4 regions of the Allobosea sp. P4_C6 genome follow, and region 2 is predicted to be linked to each of the others. Evidence: predicted binding sites of a transcription regulator. Region 2 holds the regulator's gene; each other region holds the start of a gene.
The links. Region 2 encodes LexA, which represses DNA repair genes until DNA is damaged. Its sites were predicted from a motif close to TGTTCNNNNTGTGTTCNG; they were not measured.
Positions count from the first base shown of each region.

Region 1 (4,178 bases), on a different contig from region 2:
GGCCGCTCTCGGAGAAGCCGCTGCCGCCGCCGTTCTTGGCCCGGTTCTCCTGCGCGCGCTGCCAGCCCGGCGTGTTGTAGCTGGAGCCGAAGCTCTCCATCCGGTCGAAGCGCGAAGCGCCGTAGCCGCCTTGGCTATAGCTGTTCGGAGCCTGCTCGACCTCGACATGCTCCTCCGGCAGTTCGTCGATGAAGCGGGAGGGCAGGCTGGTCTGCCAAAGGCCGTGGATGCGCCGGTTCGAGGCGAAATAGAGCTTCAGCTTCTTGCGGGCGCGGGTCAGGCCGACATGGGCGAGGCGGCGCTCCTCTTCCAGACCGGCGCGGCCGCTCTCGTCGAGCGCGCGCTGGTTGGGGAAGAGCCCTTCCTCCCAGCCGGGCAGGAAGACGGTGTCGAACTCCAGCCCCTTGGCGGCGTGCAGCGTCATGATCGAGACGCGGGCGCCGGATTCGCCGTCGGCGACATCCATCACCAGCGAGACGTGCTCGAGGAAGGCCGGCAGGTCCGGGAACTCGTCGAGCGAGCGCACGAGCTCCTTGAGGTTTTCGAGGCGCCCGGCGGCATCGGCCGAGCGGTCCTTCTTCCACATCTCGGTGTAGCCGGACTCCTCCAGCACCAGTTCGGCTAGCTCGCCCTGCGGCATGTGCTCGGCGCGGGCCGACCAGCGGCCGAAGGCCTCGACCAGTTCGCGCAGCGCCGTGCGGGCCTTGGGCTTCAGCTCGTCGCTCTCGACCGCGGCGCGGGCCGACTGCAGCAGCGAGAAGCCGGTGGCGCGAGCGTGGTTGTGCAGGAGCTGGACGGTGGCGTCGCCGAGGCCGCGCTTGGGGACATTGACGATGCGCTCGAAGGCGAGATCGTCGGTCGACGATACCACGCAGCGCAGATAGGCCAGCGCATCGCGGATTTCGGCGCGCTCGTAGAAGCGCGGGCCGCCGATCACGCGATAGGGCACGCCGGCCTGGACGAAGCGCTCCTCGATCTCGCGCATCTGAGCGGAGATGCGGACGAGCACCGCGGCCTGGCCGAGATCCTGGCCCTTGGACTGCATCGCCTCGATCTCGTCGGAGACCAGGCGGGCTTCCTCCTGGCTGTCCCAGGCACCGGTGATGGTGACCTTCTCGCCGAGCGCATCCTCGGTGCGCAGCGTCTTGCCGAGGCGGCCCTCGTTGCGGGCGATGAGCTTGGAGGCGGTGGCGAGAATATGGCCGGTCGAGCGGTAGTTGCGCTCCAGCCGGATCACGGTCGCGCCCGGAAAATCGTGCTCGAAGCGCAGGATGTTGTCGACCTCGGCGCCGCGCCAGCCATAGATCGACTGGTCGTCGTCGCCGACGCAGCAGATGTTGCGGCGGCCCTGCGCCAACAGGCGCAGCCAGAGATACTGCGCCGTGTTGGTGTCCTGGTACTCGTCGACGAGGATGTAGCGGAAGCGGTCGTGATAGGTCTGGAGTACGTCCGGATAGTCGCGAAACAGCGTCAGGCAGTGCAGCAGGAGATCGCCGAAATCGACGGCGTTCAGCGCCTTCAGTCGCTCCTGATAGGCGGCGTAGAGCTTGCCGCCCTTGCCGTTGGCGAAGACGGCGGCCTCGCCGGGCGCGACGTCCTTGGGGCTAAGGCCGCGGTTCTTCCAGCTGTCGATGAAGCCCGCCAGCATGCGGCCGGGCCAGCGCTTCTCGTCGATGCCCTCGGCCTGGATCACCTGCTTCATCAGGCGGATCTGGTCGTCGGTGTCGAGGATGGTGAAGTCGCTGCGCAGGTCGAGCAGCTCGGCATGGCGGCGCAGCAGCTTGGCCGAGATCGAGTGGAAGGTGCCGAGCCAGGGCATGCCCTCCGCCACCGGGCCGACGAGATGGGCGACACGCTCCTTCATCTCCCGCGCCGCCTTGTTGGTGAAGGTGACGGCGAGGATCTGCGAGGGGTAGGCGCGGCTGGTCGAGATCAGATGACCGATGCGGGTGGTGAGCACGCGGGTCTTGCCGGTGCCGGCGCCGGCGAGCACGAGCACCGGGCCTTCCGTCGCCTCGACAGCCTGGCGCTGCTCCGGGTTCAGCCCGGCGAGATAGCCGGCCGCCGGCTGCGCCGCGGCGCGCGCGGCCAGTCCGCCGGGGCGGGGCAAGGGAGCGGAAAAGGCGTCGGTATCGGACAAGGGTCTAAGCTGCTCGTGCGTGATTCGTTCTCCGGCAAATATAGGGCGTCGATGTCAGGATTGCGCCCTGCCGGAGCGATCATTTTATATCCCGTTCCACAGGGAGGTGGCAGCAATGGCCGAGCATGGCAACGACGGGCGCTGGGAGGTCACCAATCAGGTGCCTGTGCTGGCGGATTACGATGCATTCGCCGCCGATCCAGTGCTGCCCCGTATCGTCGCGGCCTTCGGTGCCGATTGGGCAAGCGCCCGGCTGCATGAGGTTGGGCGCACGGTCGGCTCCAGCCGCGTGCAGGAGCTCGCCTATCTCGCCAACCGCCATACGCCGGAGCTTCGGGCCTTCGACCGCTTCGGCAACCGCATCGACGAGATCGCCTTCCATCCGGCCTGGCATGAACTGATGGGCCTTGCCATTGGGCAGGAGACGCATGCGTTGGCCTGGAACCAGCCCGAACCCGGCGCGCAGGTGGCAAGGGCCGCCCTGCAATATCTCTGGTACGGCGCGGAGAGCGGCATCTGCTGCCCGATCAGCATGACCTATGCCGCTGTGCCCGTGCTGAAGCAGGATGCTGCGCTCTGGGAGCAGTGGGGTTCGCTCGTTACGTCCAACCGTTACGATCCGAGGCAGGGGCCAGCGCATCTGAAGACGGGCGCGACCGTCGGCACGGCGATGACGGAGACGCAAGGCGGTTCGGATCTGCGCCAGACACAGACGGTGGCCGAGGATAATCGCGACGGCACATTCTCGCTGCATGGCCGGAAATGGTTCTTCTCGGTGCCGCATTCCGACGCCTTCCTGACGCTGGCGCGAACGAAGGAGGGCATCTCCTGCTTCGCTGTGCCGGGATGGCTGCCTGACGGAGCGCGCAACGGCGTCGCGATCCAGCGGCTCAAGGACAAGGTTGGCAACCGCTCGAATGCGTCGTCCGAGGTCGAGTTCCGGGGAGCCATCGGGCACCTGATCGGCGAGCCGGGACGTGGCATCCGCACCGGGCTCTCGATGAACCATAATTCGCGGCTCGACATCGCGGCGGCGTCCTCCGGCCTGATGCGGATGGCGGTGTCGCTGGCGGCCCATCATGCGCAGCACCGGCGCGCCTTCCAGAAGGCTCTGATCGACCAGCCGATCATGCAGAACGTGCTCGCCGATCTCGCCATCGAGGCCGAGGCGGCCGCATGGCTCGCATTCCGGTTCTTCGCGGCGCTCGATCGGCAGGAGACGTCCGAGAGCGAGCGCCTGCTGGCGCGGGTGGGCGCGCCGATCGCGAAATACTGGATCACGCGGCGGGCGCCCGCCGTCGTCACCGAGGCTTTGGAATGCCATGGCGGCAACGGGTTCATCGAGGAGAACCCGATGGCGCGGCTTTACCGCGAGGCGCCACTCAACGCCATCTGGGAAGGCTCGGGCAACGTCATCTGCCTCGACGTGCTGCGCTCGCTGACGCGGGAGGAGGGGGTGGTGGATGTGCTGCGGGCGGAGTTGCTGGCGGCTGCCGGGGCGGATCGACGCTATGACGCGGCGCTCAAGCGGCTGGAGGGCGATCTGCCGGAGCTGATGCGCAACGAGGGGCAGGCGCGGCGGCTGACGGAGAGGCTGGCGCTGCTGCTGCAGGGCTCGCTGCTGTTGCGGCATGCACCGGCGGAGGTCGCGGATGCCTTCATCGCGACGCGGCTTGGGGATGGCTGGTCGGGGCAGTTCGGCGATCTGCCGGTTTCGGTCGATGCGGCGGCGCTGGCGCGAAGGGCGGTGCCACGGGCTTCATAGAGCGCACCGTCATTCCGGGGCAGGCCGAAGGCCTGAGCCCGGAATGACGGCAGTAGGCTTCAAGCCGCTTCCGCCGCCTCGAAGTTCATCGCCACGCCGTTGATGCAGTAGCGCAGGCCGGTGGGCGGCGGGCCGTCCGGGAAGACGTGGCCGAGATGGCCGCCGCAATTGGCGCAATGCACCTCGGTGCGGACCATGCCGAACTTGCGGTCGTCGCTGGTCTCGACCGCGCCTTCCAACGGCTGGTCGAAGCTCGGCCAGCCCGTACCGCTC
Region 1 covers NZ_JBFUIF010000002.1:175,489-179,666, reverse strand. The annotation lists gene AC1DVA_RS02580 (ATP-dependent helicase) at 1-2,140, opposite strand, end outside; gene AC1DVA_RS02575 (acyl-CoA dehydrogenase family protein) at 2,256-3,905, shown strand; gene msrB (peptide-methionine (R)-S-oxide reductase MsrB) at 3,965-4,178, opposite strand, start outside.
Region 1: a site for LexA is predicted at 2,155-2,172, ahead of AC1DVA_RS02580 (ATP-dependent helicase). Genes of this name have one in related genera too.

Region 2 (4,178 bases):
TCTCACTTTTCGGCATCATGCTCTGATGGCGCTCACCCCGGTCCCCGTCGCGCGCAAGGCGTTGCTCGACAGCATTCCGGGGCCGACCGGAACCGAGACCCTGCCGCTCTCCCAATGCGGCTGGCGCGTGCTCGGCGCCGACGTGAAGGCGCTGCGCACCCAGCCGCCCTTCGCCAACTCGGCGATGGACGGCTACGCGGTTCGCGGTGACGACATGGCGGAAGGCGTCAGCCTTGCCGTGATCGGCGAATCCGCCGCCGGCCGGGCTTTCGAGGGCCGCGTCGGGCCGGGCCAGGCAGTGCGGATCTTCACCGGCGCACCGATGCCGGCCGGCGCCGACACCATCCTGATCCAGGAAGATGCCGACGGCGTCGACAGCCCGACGATCCGGGTGCGCGTGCCGCCGGCGAAGGGCAAGTTCCTGCGCGCCGCCGGGCTCGATTTTCATGAAGGCGATGTGTTGTTGGCGGCCGGACGGGTGCTCGACAGCGCCGCGCTCGGGCTCGCGGCGGCGATGGGGCATCCGGCTCTGCCGGTGCGGCGCAAGCCCCGCGTCGCGATCCTCGCCACCGGCGACGAATTGGTCGCTCCCGGCGAGCCCGTCGGGCGCGATCAGATCGTCGCCTCGAACTCGTTTTCACTGGCCGCGCTGGTCGAGAAGGCCGGCGGCGCTCCCCTCGATCTCGGTATCGCCCGCGACGATCATGCCGATCTCGCCGCCAAGATCGGACAGGCCCAGGCCGCCGATGCCGATGTGCTGATCACGCTTGGCGGCGCCTCCGTCGGCGCCCATGACCTCGTGCAGGAGGCTCTGACGCGGGCGGGCATGGAGCTCGGCTTCTGGAAGATCGCGATGCGGCCCGGCAAACCGATGATGACCGGCCGGCTCGGCCGCATGGTCGTGGTCGGCCTGCCCGGCAATCCGGTCTCCTCGATCGTCTGCGGCCACCTCTTCGTGCTGCCGCTGATAGAGGCTTTGCTCGGCATGGCCGATGCAGATCTGGACCGGAGCATCCCCGCCATCCTGGGTCGCGACATGCCGGCGAATGACGAGCGCGAGGATTATCTGCGTTCCGAGCTGGCGTTGAGCCCCGAGGGATGGGTGGCGACACCTTTCGGCCGGCAGGATTCCTCGATGCTCGGCACGCTGGCGCGAGCCCAGGCGCTGACGATCCGCCCCGCCTTCGCCGACGCGGCCAAGACGGGCGATCCCTGCCGGATCCTGCCGCTGCGGTAGGCCGCTTGCGGAACACAAGCAGAACGCGTATGGTGTTCGTGCTTTGTTTCGAATCTGCGCTTTGAAGGGCTGGCGGCAACCATGCTGACACGCAAGCAACACGAACTCCTGCGCTTCATCCAGGAACGCTTGCGCGAGAGCGGGGTGCCGCCCTCCTTCGACGAGATGAAGGACGCGCTCGATCTGCGCTCGAAATCCGGCATCCACCGGCTGATCATGGCGCTGGAGGAGCGCGGCTTCATCCGCCGCCTGCCCAACCGGGCGCGCGCGCTCGAAGTCATCAAGAAGCCCGACGGTCTCGGCGCCCCGCAGCCGCGCCCCCGGTTCAGTCCGGCCATCGTCCAGGGCGGTCTCGGATCGCAGCCCAGCCTCGGCAAGCCACGCCCGGGTTCCGGAGCCGATGAAGACAGCCGTTCCTCCATCGCGATCCCGGTGATGGGACGCATCGCCGCCGGCACGCCGATCTCGGCGATCCAGAGCCGCAGCCACACCGTCTCGCTGCCGCCCGACATGCTCGGCTCCGGCGAACATTACGCGCTCGAAGTGCGCGGCGATTCGATGGTCGAAGCCGGCATTCTCGACGGCGACACGGTCGTCATCCGCAGGCAGGACACGGCCAATACCGGCGATATCGTGGTGGCGCTGATCGACGACGAAGAGGCTACCCTCAAGCGGCTGCGCAAGCGCGGCTCCTCGATCGCGCTCGAAGCGGCGAACCCGGCCTACGAAACCCGCGTGCTCGGACCGGACCGGGTCAAGATCCAGGGCCGTCTCGTCAATCTGATGCGGCGCTACTGAAGCCGTTCGATGTCGGCGTCGCTGTCGACGGACACCGATGCCGGGTTGGTGGGTGGCTGATTGTTGGCCCGCGGCGCGGGTGGCGTCGCCTGCGTCTGCTCGCGGCGGCGGCTCCAGGGACGGTCTGCGGCGCCCTGCTCCGAGACATGGCTGCTCCAGCCTGTCGCTGTTCGATAGAGCGAGGTCGCGGCTCAGCGCGCCACGGCTGATCAACCTCGCCTTGCAGGCGCCGCTCCAGGAAATCGCGGTGACGACGAGGTCGGCGCGGAGGCAGTCCTCGATGATTGCGAGCCGATCGCGCGTGTAAGACACGGTGCGCTGATCGGCCGTGCGGCCGATGCAGCCCAGGCTGTCGCAAACGATGCCGGCCCGCAGCGTCGGATCGTCCGGCGAGCGGCTGTCACCATCGGACGAGAGCCATTGTTGCAGGACAAAGCGGCTGGGCTTTCCGGCGATGGCGAGCCGGCCATCGGCTCCGCGCAGCGCTAGACCCGAGCCGTCGCGTTCGATCAGGATCTCCGGCCGCTCGGGCTTGCCGGCGACGGCGACGCCGAACATGAGCGGGATGGCCGCCAGCCAGCGCCAGGCCGTTGTCCAGAGCGTCAGCCAGAGCAATGTCAGCACGAAGCAGACGAGCACGGCGGGACCGAAGGCCGCGATCATCACCGTTGAATGGTCGATGGCCGCGACCCAGTGCGCCACCTTCAGCACGACATCCGAGGCGAGCCCCATCAGCGCCCAGGCCGGCCAATCCAGCCCGAAGGGATAGGCCAAAACGCCGAAGACCGCCGCCGGCATGACGAAGAGCGAGACGAAGGGCAGCGCCATGGCATTGCCGAGCAGCCCGAAAGGATTGAAGGTCTGGAAGTGATAGGCGCCGAAGGGTGCGGTCGCCGCCGTGGCGAGCAAGGTGGTGACGACGATGCCGAGCGCTGCGGTCCAGAGCGGGCCGACAGGCCAAGGCAGAACTGGCGGAGGCCGGGCGCGGTCCCGCCGCTCCCAACGTTCGGCGAAGGCGATCAGTGCCGCGACCGCGCCGAAGGACATCTGGAAGCTCGGCCCGAGCAGGGCCTCGGGCTCGCGCAGCAGCACGATCATCGCAGCGAGCGCGAGGTTGCGCATGCTCAACGCCGCGCGGTCGACCAGGATGGCGCCCAGCATCACCAGCGTCATGATCAGCGAGCGTTCGGTCGCGACGTCGCTGCCCGAGAAGATGCAGTAGGCGGTTGCACCGAGCATGGCGGCCACGGCGGCGAGCTTCTTGACCGGCCAACGCAATGCGATCGTCTGCGAGAGCGCCAGCAAGGCTCGCACCAGCCAGAAGATCGTGCCGGCGGCGAGCACCATGTGGAGCCCCGAGATCGAGACGATATGGTAGATGCCGGCGGCGCGCAGGTCGTTGTTGGTCGCCTCGGTGATCAGCCCGCGCTTGCCCGTGACGAGCGCGGCCGCCACCGCGCCGCCCTGCCCGCCGCCGGCCTCGGCGATGCGCCGGGTCAGGGCGTTGCGGGCCTTGTCGATCGCCACATCGATCGCCAGACGCGTCGGCATCGGATAGGGCGGCGGCGCCAAAGCGAGCTTGCCGGATATGCTGCCGACAGCTCCGATTCCCTTGAAGAAGGCGTCGCGGCCGAAATCATAGCCGCCCGCCCGCGCCGGCCCCGGCGGAGGCAGCAGCCGGGCGGTCGCGACGATATGGTCCCCGGGCGCGACGGAGCCGGCGCGGATGTTGACGCGCACCCGCTTCGGGCGCTCGCCCTCCGGCACCCCCGCGAGATCGGTCACCAGCACGACGATGCGGGCGCCGTTGTCCCTTGCCTCCACGGTTTCGACATAGCCTGTCAGCTTGCCGATCCGCGGCCGCTCCAGCATCGGTGCTGATATGTCGGCAGTACGCCAGACCCCCGCCCCAAAGCCGGCAAAAGCGGCGGCCGCAGCCAGGCAAGCCATCGATGGGAGGCAATGGAAGCGCAGGGCAAAGGCAAGTCCGATGCTCAGGACGAGGCCAAGCAACGGCGCCCACAAAGCCGGCTCACGATCTGCCGCGAAATAAAACACGATGCCGGCGCCCATCGCCACGGGCAGCCACAGGAACGGGCGGCGGCGCTCGGCCTCCAGCGCGAGGGCACGGCCGAACTGCGCC
Region 2 covers NZ_JBFUIF010000003.1:164,883-169,060, forward strand. The annotation lists gene AC1DVA_RS03660 (molybdopterin molybdotransferase MoeA) at 26-1,237, shown strand; gene lexA (transcriptional repressor LexA) at 1,319-2,035, shown strand; partial or broken gene AC1DVA_RS03670 (ComEC/Rec2 family competence protein) at 2,684-4,108, opposite strand; gene AC1DVA_RS03675 (hypothetical protein) at 3,998-4,178, shown strand, end outside.

Region 3 (4,178 bases), on a different contig from region 2:
CGTCATCTTGTGAAGGTCGCGCCGCACCGAGCGCGCCATCGCCTGCGCCCGGGCGACATCGGCATCGACGCTGTCGTCGAGCAGCGCCGGCTCCTGCTGCAGGCGCAGCAGCATGCGGTAGAGCAAGGCGAAGCGGCCACCGTCCCGGTGGCAGATCACCGTCTCGGCCAGATCAAGGAAGCGCCTGGGCACCGTGAGATCGCAAGGCTGCGCCTGCGCCGGTGCCAGCGCATCCCCGGCTCCAAACAGGCCGCCCCCGCCTTCGCCCCAATTCCATTCCACGTCCTCGGGCGCTGCGCCCGCCTGCGCCAGCCGGCGCGCCTCGGCACGCCAGCCTGCGAAGTCGGCGGGCCCTGAAAGCCGCGCCGCGATCATGCGAACAGTGAGAGCTGCTGCGGCCGCGGCGACAACCGCTCCCGCAGCCCTTCACGGTCGAGGCTCCGGCCCGGAGACCATCCCTCGGCTGCGATGAAATGGCGGATGGTGGCGAGCGAACGCGTCAGCCGCCCGACATCCTCAAGCCTCAGACGCCGAAAGCGCCGGGAGGTCAGGATGCGGTCGACGCTGCGGGTTCCGAGCCCCGGAACGCGCAGCAGCGTTTCGCGGTCGGCCCGGTTGACGTCGACGGGAAAGCGCGCCCGGTGTTTGAGGGCCCATGCGAGCTTGGGATCGATGTCGAGGTCGAGCATCTCCCCTTGCGCGATGATCTCCTCGGCCTCGAAGCCGTAGAAGCGCGTCAGCCAATCGGCCTGGTAGAGCCGATGCTCGCGCATCAACGGCGGCGCGATGAGGGGCAGTTGCCGCGAGGCGTCCGGGATTGGGCTGAAGGCGGAGTAGTAGACCCGCTTCAGCCCAAAGCTTCCATAGAGCAGCGCGCTGCGCCTCAGGATCGTCCCGTCGCTCGCGCCGTCGGCCCCCACGATCATCTGGGTGCTCTGCCCGGCAGGCGCAAAGGCCGGCGCCTTCGCGCTCGCCTCCCGTTCCTCTGCGGCCTCCTCGATCTTCAGCTTGAGCCCGCCCATCGCGCTTCGAATGGCGACGGCGCTCTTCTCCGGCGCAAAACGCGCCAAACCTGCCTCGCTGGGCAGTTCGACATTCACGGAGACCCGGTCTGCGAACCGCCCGGCCCGCTCGATCAGCTCCTGGCTGGCGCCGGGGATCAGCTTGAGATGGATGTAGCCGCGGAAATCATTCTGCAGGCGCAACGTCTCGGCGACGCGGACGAGCTCGGCCATCGTATAGTCGGGAGAGCGGATGATGCCCGAGGAGAGGAAAAGCCCCTCGATGTAATTCCGTCGATAGAAGCTCAGCGTGAGCTTCACCACCTCCTCCACCGAGAACCGGGCGCGGCGCACATTGCTCGACGAGCGGTTGATGCAGAACACGCAGTCGAAACTGCAGAAATTGGTCAGGAGGATCTTGAGCAGCGAGATGCAGCGGCCATCCGGCGCATAGGAATGGCAGATGCCGGAACCCGTCGTCGAGCCCGGCCCGCGACCGTCGCGGGAATCGCGCCGCGTCGTGCTGCTCGACGCGCAGGACGCGTCGTATTTGGCGGCGTCGCTCAGAATCTCGAGCTTCTCCATCGTGGTGAGCTGAGCCATGGCGTTTCCTTATGTTCACTATTTGTTCTATCAGACGGCTTCCGCCTCTGGCAAGCTTTGTCGGCAGCGGGAACCGCGTCGCGCGGGCGGGCGTTGTTCGGCGGAAACCCCATGGAGTGTCCGGTGTTCCGCCTGCTGCTGGTCATCATCATACTGGTCGTCGGATACGACGCCGTCGTGCATCAGGGCGCCTACACGCGTGACGCCTGGAACAGCATCGTCCGGCTGACGAGTGCGTCGGTCGAGGGCGCCAAGGAACTCGGCGAGCGCGCACGCAACTGAGCGGCCCTCGGGTGGCTCAGGCGGCCGCCCTGCCCTCGACGATTCCCGCAATCGCCTCCAGCATCCGCGTATCGTCCCCGGCGAGCCCCTCCATCGCAGCCATGCGCTGGATCACGGTCGCGGCGATGGCTTCCTCCACCGTGTCCTCGGCATAGGCATAGAAGATCGTCGCGTGCTGGCCGTCGCGATGGCAGCGGCCCTCGATCTGCTGGAGCTGGATCGCGCTGTGGCGCATGTCGTGAACCACCAGAGCCCGCTCCCGCTCCCCGCCCGGCATCTCGCCGCGATGCAGCGAAATCGATTCGGTGACGGTAAAGATCACCGCATCGAGCTGCCCCGTCTGAAAAGCGATGCGCGTCTCCTCGTTCTGCGTGCCCGAATGTTCTCCGTTGATCTCGGCCGTGCGCCAGCCGCGCCCGCGCAGCGTCTCGGCCAGCATCGCGCTGGTTTCGAGGAAGGCGACGGAGATCGCGACCTGCTCGTCATTGCCAAGCAGGTCTTCGCAGAAATCCGCGGTACCGGGGATGCGCAGCAGGCTCGCCTTCTGGCGGAAGCGCAGATCGGCCGCCCAGCCCTGAGGCTTGCGCGTCGAGCCGCCGGCGAGGCCGAGCTCCTTGCGGAACTCGCGCCATGTCGCGTCGTAGAGCTTGCGCGAGGCGGCATCGAGCGCAACGGGAGCAAGCTCGCGCTGCACCTCCGGCCAGCCCGCGATCTCCTCCGGCCGGCGCCGCAGCCCGATGGCATTCGCCCCGCGATAGAGCAGATCGGCCATCACCTTCCGGTCGGCCTCGTTCGGCTCCCAGCTCCAGTTTTTCCAGCGGCCCTTCGCCCGGCCGATCTTCAGCCGCTTCATCAGCAGGCGGAAGCCGTCGAGATCGGCTGATGGCATGCCCGCCGCCTTGGCCAATAGCGGCGCGAGATAGGACAATTCATGCGGGGACTGGCCGGCCGTCGCGCTCATATAGATCGTGAAATCGGCAGCCTCCGCCATCTGCCGGCAGACCAGCCCCTGCTGCGAGTTGGGGTTGCGGATGCGGTGGGCCTCGTCGATCACCACCAGCGGCCAGGTCCGCTTCGGTGTGCCGTGCTTGGCGATCTCGTTGTTCTTGGCCCGCGTCGAGCGCTTCTTGCTGTCGGTGGGCGGCGCGAGCAGCGACTTCGTCTTCTCGAAATTCATCAGCGTCACCCGCTTCGCCGGCAAACCCGACAGCGCGATGGTCCGCCGCCATTGCGGGATCGCGCCCTTCGGGCAGATCACCAGCACCTCCTCTTCCGGCATCGCCGAAAGCGCGAGCCAGGCCGACAAGGTCTTGCCGAGTCCCGTCAGGTCGCCAAGCAGGAAGCCGGCCGCGCCCTTGGCCCGCGCCGCGAGGATCGCATCGCGCGCGACGATCTGGTGGGGATGCGGGACAAAATTCATGGGCGGGCAGCGCGAATTCCGTTCATCGGGCACGCCATGCCCGTTCCGCTCTCTTGGCACTGGCGCGCCACGGCGTCCACCGGCACTGTGCCGGCCTCGAATCCGGGAGACCCAGACAGATGACCCGTGCGCAGGCGATCGCGAAAGCACAGGATTGTTTCGATTCAGGCCGGCTCAAGAGCGATCTTGCCCGCCTTGTCGCGATGCCGACCGAAAGCCAGAATCCCGATCGCGCCCCGGTGCTCTCGCAATATCTCGACACCGAGATGCGCCCGCTGCTGGAATCGCTCGGCTTCACCTGCCGCGTCCTGACCCATGCCAAGGCCAAGGGCCCCTTCCTCTACGCCGAGCGTATCGAGGATGCAGCCCTGCCGACCATCCTCGGCTACGGCCATGGCGACGTGATCCGCGGCCTCGACGCGCAATGGAGCGAAGGCCTCTCGCCCTGGGCGCTGACCGAGCGTGACGGCCGCTGGTACGGCCGCGGCGTCGTCGACAATAAGGGCCAGCACCTGATCAATCTGAGTGCGCTCCGCGCCGTGCTGGAAACGCGCGGCAAGCTCGGCTTCAACGCCAAATACCTGATCGAGATGGGCGAGGAATCGGGTTCGCCCGGCCTGCGCGAACTCTGCGAGGAGCAGGCGGAGCTGCTCAAGGCCGACGTGCTGATCGCCTCCGACGGCCCGCGCCTCAACGCCGAGCGGCCGACCGTCTTCCTCGGCGCCCGCGGCGTCATCACCTTCGACCTCCAGATCACCGCGCGCGAGGGTGGCCATCACTCCGGCAACTGGGGCGGCATTCTGTCCGATCCCGCCATCCAGCTCGCCCACGCCATCGCCTCGATCACCTCGCCGACCGGCCAGATCCGCATC
Region 3 covers NZ_JBFUIF010000002.1:118,793-122,970, forward strand. The annotation lists gene AC1DVA_RS02260 (UdgX family uracil-DNA binding protein) at 1-375, opposite strand, end outside; gene AC1DVA_RS02265 (putative DNA modification/repair radical SAM protein) at 372-1,604, opposite strand; gene AC1DVA_RS02270 (hypothetical protein) at 1,716-1,886, shown strand; gene AC1DVA_RS02275 (SNF2-related protein) at 1,903-3,306, opposite strand; gene AC1DVA_RS02280 (M20 family metallopeptidase) at 3,426-4,178, shown strand, end outside.
Region 3: a site for LexA is predicted at 1,617-1,634, ahead of AC1DVA_RS02265 (putative DNA modification/repair radical SAM protein). Genes of this name have one in related genera too.

Region 4 (4,178 bases), on a different contig from region 2:
GGCATTCCCGGACGCAAGCGAAGGCTGGTTCGTGCCGCGCTATCTGGTGTCCGGGCCCGATGCCAAGGCTTCCGATCTCAAAACGGTCGAAGACCTCAAGCGCTACAAGGCGCTGTTCGCCGACCCGGAGGAGCCGGGCAAGGGCCGTTTCTACAACTGCGTCGCCGGCTGGGTCTGCGAGGGCATCAACACAAAGAAGCTCGCGGTCTACGGGCTGGCAGAGGACTTCAGCAATACGCGCGGCGGTTCGAGCGAGGCGCTGGTCGCCGCCATCGAGGCCTCGCTGAAGCGCAAGCGGCCGGTCCTGTTCTATTATTGGGGGCCGAGCTGGCTGCTGGGCGCCTATGATCTCGTCAAGCTGGAGGAGGCGCCCTTCGATCCGGCCGTCTGGGCCGAGCTCAAGGCGAGCGACAACCCCAAGCGCGCCACGGCCTATCCGACCAGCAAGGTCGTCATCGGCGCCAATATCGACCTCGCCAAAAAGGCGCCGCAGCTCGCCACTTTCTTCAAGAGCTACGGCACGACCAGCGACATGACCTCGAAGATGCTGGCCGAAGCCCGCGAGAAGGGCGTGACGCCCGAGCAGCAGGCGCTCGTCTTCCTCAAGACGCAGCCGGACATCTGGCGCAAATGGCTGCCGGGGCACATCGCCACGAAGGTCGCTTCCAGCCTGTGACGGCCGGTTTCGTCCCGGAATTCGGCAAGGCGCTGCAGGGCTTCGTCAATCGCGCCGTGGACGCCGTCGTCACCGGCTATGGCGACAGGCTCGACGGCCTCGGCGCCTGGTTGACCGCGCCTGTCCGATGGGTCGAGACGGGCCTTTTGCTCGTCCCGGTGCCGGCTTTCATCCTCGTCGTCGCGGCGGGCGCCTGGCTGGCCAGCAGGCGCATCGGCTTCGTGCTCGCGATGGCCGCGCTGCCTGCGGCGCTGTCCGGGCTGGGTGTCTGGAACGAGGCGATGCAGTCGCTCGCTTTGGTCGTCGTCGCCGTGCTGTTCGTGATTCTGCTCGGATTGCCGCTCGGCGTGGCGGCGGCGCGGCTGCCGCGTCTCGGCGGTGCGCTCACGCCGCTCTACGACCTGATGCAGACGATCCCGAGCTTCGTCTATCTGATCCCGGTGGCGATGGTGCTCGGGCTCGGCCGGGCGCCGGCTCTGGTGGCGACGCTAATCTATGCGCTGCCGCCTTTCGCAAGGCTGACGGAACTCGGCCTGCGCGGTGTCGATACGGGCATCGTCGAAGCCTCGCGCGCACTGGGTTTGCGGCCACGGCAGGCGTTCTGGCTAGTCGAACTGCCGCTGGCCCGGCCCACCATCCTGCAGGGGCTTAACCAGGCGATCATGATGGCGCTGGCGATGGTCGTCGTCGCCTCGATGATCGGCGCCAAGGGGCTCGGCGAGATCGTCCTGCTCGGGCTGCAGCGGGCCGATCCCGGGCTCGGCTTCGTCGGCGGGCTCGCCATCGTGCTGCTTGCGGTGTTGCTGGACCGGATGGCGCAGGCCGTCCTCGGTGCGCCGCCCCCATCGGAGACAGAGCGGCCGTGATCGGAATCCGTCCGCTTTTCGATCAGCCGGGCGTCACCCAATCAGCGGGGGAAAACCTCACCTTGAGATCTTGAACAAAACAGGAACATCGTTGATAATGTATTTGTGGGCCGATAGGGTTCGGCTCCCGGTCGTTCGGCCGGTCGTGTGTTTAGTGCGCAGGAAATGGAGCCTCTCATGGCTGGCAGCGTCAACAAGGTCATCATCGTCGGCAATTTGGGGCGGGACCCCGAAGTGCGCCGCCTCGGCAGCGGCGAACCCGTCGTCAATCTGCGCATCGCCACCTCCGAGACCTGGCGCGACAAGCAGAGCGGCGAGCGCAAGGAGCGCACCGAGTGGCACTCGGTCGTGATCTTCAACGAGAATTTGGCGAAGGTGGCCGAGCAGTACCTGAAGAAGGGCTCCAAGGTTTACATCGAGGGCCAGCTCCAGACCCGGAAATGGCAGGACCAGTCCGGCGTCGAGAAATACACCACCGAGATCGTGCTGCAGCGCTTCCGCGGCGAGCTCACCATCCTCGACAGCCGCCAGGGCGGCTCCGAGGAGTACAGCGAGGGCGCCGGCGGTAGCGGCTATGGGGAAGAGCGTTCGGGCGGCAGCTCCTTCGGCCGGTCCAGCGCGATGGGCAGCGGTAGCAGTGGCGGCGGCGCGCGTCAGCCGGCCATGTCGGGCGGCGGCGGTGGCGGCGGGCGCTCCTCGTCGAGCCATCTCGACGACGACATCCCGTTCTAGCGAACGCCTGCCGTAATCTGTAAAGCATTGGCAATAAGGCGCTGTTTTTGCAGCGCCTTATTCGTTGACAAGTGGACTGCCGCCAGCAGCTTCGCGTTTCGTTAGTGCGGCGCTTTGGATTCCGTCAGAATCTCGGCAAATCCGTTCGCTGGTCGAAATTCTCTGGCGGCGGTATCGTTTCATTTTGCCCCGCCGTTTAGGAATTATGCATAGGCGGAGCGGCGCGCCCTGAACCGCGTCGCTCCTGGATGGGCCGCATAATAGCGTACAGACACAGCCTTATCCTCAGTCGAATTCCGGTTGAGCTCGGTCGGTCTGGTCAATCATGGCGCGCCTCCATCAACCGGGACACGACCCCGGCCGATTTCGAGCTTAGCCCTGGCGCCTGATGAAGCCGGTGATCGAGACGCGATCCCAGATGCCGGCGCTATGAAACGGATCTGCTGCATTGAAGCGTTCCACCGTTGCGCGATCCGCTGCTTCCACCACAAAAAGACTGCCGATCATGGTCGAACCGTCGTCGGCGACCAGTGGTCCGGACATTGAGATTTTCACGTTCAGTGCGGAGRTATTAGAGAGAAACGCCTTGTGCGCATCGTAGTTGGCGAGACGGGCGTCGAGCGCGCCGGGTTTGTCGAGGGCGTGGATCACGAACAGCATGCGGCGAGGCTCCTATCGGCGGCCGGATGACGTGCCGGCCGCCGCGGTGAGTGAGGTTCCGATCTATTTGCTGGCCATGGCGGCGGCATCGCTCCAGCTCGGGCAGGCTCGCGATTCCAGCGGCGAGTCATAGGGCTGGTAGTTCGAGGCGTTCACCACGGTCGGCTTCAGCACCACTTCCGTCACGGTGGCTTCCTTCCGCAAGGCCCGGATCGCGACCATGGTCCCGATGCAGCCCTGCAGGAAGCCGTTATAGTCGCCCGATGCCAGCAGCTTGCCGGATTTGATCGCGTCGACTGCCTCCTGCGTGCCGTTGATGCCGACGACCTTGGCCTTGCGGTTGGCTCCGTCGAGAGCCTCGATCGCGCCGATCGCCATCGCATCGTTGGCGGCGAGCACCCCGTCGATCTGCGGATGGGACTGCATCAGGTTCTCCATCACCTGCAGGCCCTGCAGGCGCTGGTAGTTGGCCGGCTGGCTGGCGAGCAGCTTGACGTCCTTCGTCTCCTTGATCGCGTCGTTGAAGCCGCGCACCCGGTCGATATTGGTCAGCGAGCCCTTGACGCCTTCGAGGATGACGACATTGCCCTTTCCGCCCATCGCCTTCAGCAGGTAGCGCCCGGTTTCGAGGCCGAGGCTGTAGTCGTCAGCACCGACGAAGGCGAGGAACTTGCCGCCGGCGCTGCGGTCGGTGACGTTGACGATCGGGATCTTGGCGTCGTTGATCTGCTCGACACCAGGCACCATCGCCTTGTAGTCGACCGGCACGAAGACGATGGCGCTCGGCTTCTTGACGATCACGTCCTCGACCTGGCTGAGTTGCTCTGGGATCGAGTCCGGCTTGGTCGGGATGTAATGCACCACCTTGGCGCCGAGCGATTTCGCAGCGACCTCGGCGCCCACCCGCACAGTCTGGAAATAGGGGTTGGTCTGGTTCTTGGTGAAGACCGCGATGGTTTCGCCGGCGGCGAGCGCCGCGGTCGACATCAGGATGGCGGGCAGTGCTGCAACGAGAAGTTTCGACTTGGACATGGGTTCCCTCCCTTGGGTTTCTCTTGGTTGGTTTTTTACGCGCGGCGGCGGCCTTGCATGTCGAGCCAGACGGCAAGGATGACGATCAGCCCGGTAACCAGGGGCTGCCAGTTGGCGTTGACGGCGAGCAGGTTCATGCCGTTCAGCACCAGCGTCAGGATGAGCGCGCCGATGAAGGTGCCGAACACGCTGCCGACGCCGCCGAACAGCGA
Region 4 covers NZ_JBFUIF010000057.1:2,377-6,554, forward strand. The annotation lists gene AC1DVA_RS23745 (ABC transporter substrate-binding protein) at 1-676, shown strand, start outside; gene AC1DVA_RS23750 (ABC transporter permease) at 631-1,542, shown strand; gene ssb (single-stranded DNA-binding protein) at 1,720-2,274, shown strand; gene AC1DVA_RS23760 (YciI family protein) at 2,647-2,934, opposite strand; gene AC1DVA_RS23765 (sugar ABC transporter substrate-binding protein) at 2,998-3,966, opposite strand; gene AC1DVA_RS23770 (ABC transporter permease) at 4,002-4,178, opposite strand, start outside.
Region 4: a site for LexA is predicted at 1,613-1,630, ahead of ssb (single-stranded DNA-binding protein). Genes of this name have one in related genera too.